One region of the Actinomadura sp. NPDC049382 genome, then DNA from elsewhere that is predicted to be linked to it. Evidence: riboswitches for the same ligand, from Rfam matches in the RefSeq annotation. Region 1 holds a riboswitch; the other holds the start of a gene.
What was found. Region 1 has a riboswitch for thiamine pyrophosphate ahead of thiC (phosphomethylpyrimidine synthase ThiC). Riboswitches for the same ligand answer to the same signal wherever they lie in the genome.
Positions count from the first base shown of each region.

Region 2: it holds a riboswitch for thiamine pyrophosphate, as region 1 does, so the genes downstream of both, thiO (glycine oxidase ThiO) here and thiC (phosphomethylpyrimidine synthase ThiC) in region 1, are expected to answer to the same signal.

Region 1 is NZ_JBFARO010000132.1:15,055-18,219, forward strand. Features, by position in the region: gene thiC (phosphomethylpyrimidine synthase ThiC) at 1-1,601, opposite strand, end outside; TPP riboswitch at 1,597-1,710, opposite strand; gene tsaA (tRNA (N6-threonylcarbamoyladenosine(37)-N6)-methyltransferase TrmO) at 1,799-2,221, shown strand; gene AB0K34_RS39425 (sensor histidine kinase) at 2,278-3,165, shown strand, end outside.
Region 2 is NZ_JBFARO010000172.1:5,038-8,202, reverse strand. Features, by position in the region: gene AB0K34_RS42985 (thiazole synthase) at 1-607, opposite strand, end outside; gene thiS (sulfur carrier protein ThiS) at 604-804, opposite strand; gene thiO (glycine oxidase ThiO) at 801-1,928, opposite strand; TPP riboswitch at 1,918-2,030, opposite strand; gene AB0K34_RS42970 (FAD-dependent oxidoreductase) at 2,125-3,165, shown strand, end outside.

The sequences.
Region 1 (3,165 bases):
CGCCGGACGTCCCGGGTGATCTTCATCGAGCAGAAGTGCGGGCCGCACATCGAGCAGAAGTGCGCGGTCTTCGCCGGCGCCGCCGGCAGCGTCGCGTCGTGGAACGCGCGGGCGGTGTCCGGGTCGAGCGAGAGGTTGAACTGGTCCTCCCAGCGGAAGTCGAACCGCGCGTCCGACAGCGCGTCGTCCCACGCCTGCGCGCCCGGATGCCCTTTGGCCAGGTCGGCGGCGTGCGCCGCGATCTTGTAGGCGATGACGCCGGCCTTGACGTCCTCGCGGTCCGGCAGCCCGAGGTGCTCCTTCGGGGTGACGTAGCAGAGCATCGCCGTGCCGTGCCAGCCGATCATCGCGGCGCCGATCGCCGAGGTGATGTGGTCGTAGCCGGGCGCGATGTCGGTGGTCAGCGGCCCGAGCGTGTAGAACGGCGCGCCGTCGCACCACTCCTGCTGCCGGTCCACGTTCTCCTTGATCTTGTGCATCGGGACGTGGCCCGGCCCCTCGTTCATCACCTGGTTGCCGTACTCGGCCGCGATCCTCGTCAGCTCGCCCTGCGTGCGCAGCTCGGCGAACTGCGCCTCGTCGTTGGCGTCGGCGATGGAGCCGGGGCGCAGCCCGTCCCCGAGCGACCAGGTGACGTCGTAGGCGGCGAAGATCTCGCACAGCTCCCGGAAGCGGGTGTAGAGGAAGTTCTCCTCGTGGTGCGCCAGGCACCACGCCGCCATGATCGAGCCGCCCCGGGACACGATCCCGGTCTTGCGGCGCGCCGTCAGCGGCACGTACCGCAGCAGCACCCCGGCGTGGACGGTCATGTAGTCGACGCCCTGCTCGGCCTGCTCGACCACCGTGTCCCGGAAGACCTCCCAGGTCAGCTCCGCCGGGTCGCCGCCGACCTTCTCGACCGCCTGGTACAGCGGGACGGTTCCGACCGGGACCGGCGAGTTCCGCAGGATCCACTCCCGCGTGGTGTGGATGTCCCGCCCGGTCGACAGGTCCATGACCGTGTCGGCGCCCCACCGGGTCGCCCACGTCATCTTCTCGACCTCGTCCTCGATCGACGACGCCACCGCCGAGTTGCCGATGTTGGCGTTCACCTTCACCAGGAAGTTCCGGCCGATGACCATCGGCTCGGCCTCCGGGTGGTTGACGTTCGCGGGCAGCACAGCCCGCCCGGCCGCCAGCTCGTCCCGGACGAACTCCGGCCGCACCCCCTCCCGCAGGGCGGCGAACTCCATCTCCGGCGTGATCTCGCCGCGCGCCGCGTACGCGCGCTGCGTCACCGCTCCGCCGGTCGCGCGCCGCGGCCGCCGCGGCAGGACGTCCTCCCGGACGGGCGCCGCCTTCCGCCCGTCGTCCTCCGGCCGCACCGCCCGCCCCTCGTACGGGGCGGTGTCGCCGCGCTCGGCGATCCACGGCTCCCGCAGCGCGGGCAGCCCCCGGCGGACGTCCGTCCGCTGCTCCGGATCGGTGTACGGCCCTGACGTGTCGTACAGGACGACGACGTCGCCGTTGGTGAGCGGCACCTCCCGCATCGGGACCCGCACGTCCGGGCGCGAGCCCTGCAGGTAGGTCTTGCGGGCGGCTGGAACCACACGTTGTGTCATGACGACTCGATCTCTCCCTACGCCGGCATTACCCGGTCAGGTTCATGCGGTCAGCGGCCGTCTCAGCCGCTATCTCAGCCCGGTTCGCCGGACCCCCGCGATCTGTCGCCCCCGACGCTAACCCGGACGGCCCCCGTTGCCGCAACCGGCCGGGCCGGGGTAGAACGCGCCCGCGCGACGACTGAGAGGATCGGGGCATGATCGACTCTCACCAGGAGTTCGCGCTCACCCCGGTCGGCCGCGTCTCGTCCACGCTGACGGACCGGGCGTCGGCCCCCAAGCAGGGCGCCGAGGGCGCGCCCGAGGCGTGGCTGGTCTTCGAGCCGGCCGTGCTCCCGGCGCTGGACGGCCTCAGCCCGGGCGACCGGGTCTTCGTGCTGACCTGGCTGCACCTGTCGCCCCGCGACGTCCTGCGCGTGCACCCGCGCGACGACCCGTCCACCCCGATGCGCGGCGTGTTCGCCACCCGGTCCCCGGACCGCCCCAACCCGATCGGGCTCCACCCCGTGGAGATCCTGGAGGTGGAGGGCGGCCGCGTGCGCGTCCGCGACCTGGAGGCCCTGGACGGCACCCCGATCCTGGACGTCAAGCCGATCCTCGCCCGGGAAGCGGGCGCATAGCCCCGCCCCGCCAGGGGCGGTGTGCGCTGATCGCGGAGGTCGGGGAAGATGGACGGGTGGTGACGCTGCCCCGGTTGAACGCGACGGTCTCGGACGCCGTGCTCGCGGCGGTGCTCGCGGGGGTCGCGGCCGCCGCCGCGGTGGCCTGGCCCGGCGTCCGGGAACTGGACGCGGTCGGCGCGCTGCTGCTGGTCGCGGCGCACGCGCCGCTCGCGGTGATCAGGCGGTGGCCGGCGCCGGGGCTGGTGGCCCTGGTCGTGCTCGTGCTGCCCTACCACCTGGCCCAGTACCAGCACCACGCGCTCGTGCCCGCCGAGGTGATCGCGCTGTTCGCCTACGCGGTCCTCGGGCGCCGGGTGCGGGTCGTCCTCAGCGTCGTGGCGTTCCTGCTGGCCGTGTGCGTGATCGGGATGGCGATGCGGGCGGGCGGCAGCTCGGTCCGCGAGCAGGTCGCGGTCATCGAGGCCGTGGTGTCGGTGGTGATCGCCGTCCAGGTGTGGCGGGTGCACCGCGCGCGGCTCGCGACCATCACCGAGCGGGCCGAGCGGGCCGAGCGCACCCGCGAGGAGGAGGCGCGGCGGCGGGTCGCCGAGGAGCGGCTGCGGATCGCCCGCGATCTGCACGACCTCCTCGCGCACAGCATCACGCTGATCGGCGTGCAGGCGGGCGCGGCGGCCCACCTCGTGCGCGGCGACCGGCCGCTCGACCGGGCGGAGCTGGCCGACGCGCTCGGTTCGATCGCGGCCACCTGCCGCGACGCCCGCACCGAGCTGCGCGGCACCCTGCAGGTCCTGCGCGGCACCGACGTCGGCTCGTCCGGGGCGCTGCCCGGACCGGACGGCATCGCCGACCTCGTGCGGGCCGCGCGCGCCAGCGGGATCGACGTGGAGCTGTCGGACGGCGGCCTCGCGGCCGGGCTGCCGCCGGAGGTCGGCGTCGCCGCG
Region 2 (3,165 bases), on a different contig from region 1:
AGCCCAGCTCCATGGCCAGCGCGGCGTCGGACGCGGTGCCGAGCCCGGCGTCCAGGATCACCGGGACGGTCGCCCGCTCGACGATCAGCTCGATGTTGTGCGGGTTGCGGATGCCGAGGCCGGACCCGATCGGGGAGCCGAGCGGCATCACCGCGGCGCAGCCGAGCTGCTCCAGCCGGTGCGCCAGCACCGGGTCGTCGTTGGTGTACGGCAGCACGGTGAAGCCGTCGTCGACGAGCTGCTCGGCGGCCTCCACCAGCTCGATCGGGTCGGGCAGCAGCGTGCGCTCGTCCGCGATCACCTCCAGCTTGACCCAGTCCGTGCCGAGCGCCTCGCGGGCGAGCTTGGCGGTGAGCACGGCCTCCCCGGCGGTGAAGCAGCCCGCCGTGTTCGGCAGCACCCGGATGCCGCACTCCTTGAGGACGTCCAGCACCGAGCCCCGCGCGGACGGGTCGACCCGCCGCATCGCGACCGTGGTCAGCGCCGTCCCGGACGCGGTCAGCGCCTCCCGCAGCACGTGCATGCTCGGCGCCCCGCCCGTGCCCATGATCAGCCGCGAGTCCAGTTCCTCTCCCGCGATGACCAGCGTGTCCTTCTGCACCCTCAGCCTCCTTGGACGGCGGTCAGCACTTCCAGCCGGTCGCCGTCGCGCAGCGGCGTGGTCTCCCACGCGGAGCGGCGGACGACCTCGTCGTTCAGCGCGGCGGCCACGCCGGTCCGCGCGGCGGTCACCGACGCGATCACCTCGGCCACGCTCGCGGCCTCGGCCAGCTCGCGCGGCTCGCCGTTGACGGTCACCTTCATGACGGCACCTCGGAGAAGCGGTCCGGGGCGAACGGCCCCGCGACCTCGGGGACGGGACGGTCCAGCAGCATGGCGGACAGGACGTCGGCGCTGACCGGGGCCAGCAGGACGCCGTTGCGGAAGTGCCCGGTGCCGAGGAGGAGGCCGGGGAGGGCGGACGGCCCCATCAGCGGCGCGTTGTCCGGGGAGCCGGGCCGCAGCCCGGCGGTGACCTCGGCGAACTCCAGCTCGGTGATGCCGGGCAGCAGCTCGCGGGCGTCGCGCAGCAGCTCCCACAGGCCGCCCGCGGTGACCCGCGTGTCGAAGCCGAGCTCCTCCTGGGTGGCGCCGAGGACGATCTCGCCGTCCGCGCGCGGCACCAGGTACACCGACGAGCCCTTCACCAGGCCGCGGGTGGTGCGGCGCAGGAACGGGACACGGGTGCGGAGCCGGATCACCTGGCCCTTCACGGGGCGGACCGGCGGCACGCTGCCGGGCGGCAGCCCCTCCAGGTCGCCGGACCACGGACCGGCGGCGAGCAGCACCTTGTCCGCGCGCAGCACCGTCCCGTCCTCCAGCCCGACTCCGGCCGCCGCGTCGCCCTCCACGACGATCCGGGCGGCCCGCTGCCGGACGAGCCGCACGCCGGTCCGCTCGCAGGCCGCGAGCAGGGCCGCGGTGAGCCGGCGCGGGTCGATGGAGCCGTCGGAGGGGGCGAGCAGCCCGCCGCGCACGCCGGGCGCGAGCATCGGCTCCGCCCGCCGGCTCTCCCGGCCGGTCAGCGCCTCGGCGGGGATGCCGAGGCTCTCCTGGAAGCGGCGCAGGTCGTCGAGGTACTTCAGGTCGTCGGCGTCGAACGCGACCTGCAGCAGCCCGTCCGTGCGGTAGCCGGTGCCGCGGCCGGTCAGTTCCTCCAGTTCGGCGACGAAGGCGCCGTAGCGGTCGCGGGAGGCGAGGCCGAGCCGCAGCAGCGGCTCCTCGCCGTAGGTCAGCTCGCTGACGGGGGTGAGCATGCCCGCCGCCACCGACGAGGCGCCGCTCGCGGGGGACGGGTCGACCAGGGTGACCCCGCCGCCCGCCGCCGCGGCGGTCCGCCAGGCGGTGGCGAGGCCGATGACCCCCGCCCCGACGATCACGATCTCCATGCGCGCTCCCTTCGCCGGCATGATCCGGATCAGGTCCGGCGGTCGGCGGCCCGCTCAGCCGCCCTCTCAGCCCGGTCGCACCGGACTCCCGCGCTCTGTCACGTTTTACCTGTTCCCTACCTTACGACCTCGATCGCGTCCCCCAACTCCTGGACAGGTGTCCACCCGAAATCGGCGGCGCATTAGGCTGCCCTTCATGGACAGGGTCATCGTCGTGGGTGGCGGGCTGGCCGGCGTGCGCGCCGTGGAAGCCCTGCGCAGCAAGGGGTACGAGGGCGCGCTGACGCTCGTGTCGGCCGAGCGTGAGCGGCCGTACGACCGGCCGCCGCTGTCGAAGGCCGTCCTCGCGGGCGACTCCGACGACACGACGGTCGACGCCGACTGGGACGCGCTGCGCTGCGACCTGCTGCTCGGCGAGCGCGCGACCGCGCTGCGGCCCGCCGCGCCGGGGCGCGGCGGGGTGCTCGCCACCACCGCGGGCGACCTGCCGTTCGACGGGCTGGTCATCGCGACCGGCGCCACCCCCGTCACCCTGCCGGGGGAGGGCCGCCAGCACGTGCTGCGGACCATCGGCGACTCCCGCGACCTGCGGTCCCGGCTGACCGGGGGCGCCCGGATCGTGATCGTCGGCGCGGGCTGGATCGGCGCCGAGGTCGCGACCACCGCCGCGAAGAAGGGCTGCCGCGTCACCGTCGTGGAGGCCGCCGACACGCCCCTCGCCAACGCGATCGGCCCCGAGGTCGGCGCGCTGACCGCCCCCTGGTACGCCGAGGCGGGCGTCGAGCTGCGCACCGGCGTGAAGGTCGCCGAGGTCGAGCCCGGCGGCCTCGCCCTCGCCGGCGGCGGCCGGATCGAGGCCGACGAGGTCGTGGTCGGCGTCGGCGTCCGCCCGGAGGTGTCCTGGCTGGCGGGCTCCGGGCTGCTGGTCGAGCGCGGCGTGGTCACCGACGGCGCGTTCCGCGTCTACGAGGGCGAGGAGGAGCCCGGCGCCCTCCGCCCGGACATCGTGGCGGTCGGCGACTGCGCCGCCTGGTGGTCGGCGCGCTACGGCCGCCGGCTCCTCGTCGAGCACTGGGACACCGCCCTCAACGCCCCCGAGACCGCCGCGGCGACCCTCCTCGGCGCGGACGCCCGCTACGACGCCGCCCCCTACTTCTGGTCCGAGCAGTTCGGCCGCATGGTGCAGTACGCGGGCAGCCACGTCGCGTCCGAGCGGCTCGTCCACCGCGGCGACCCG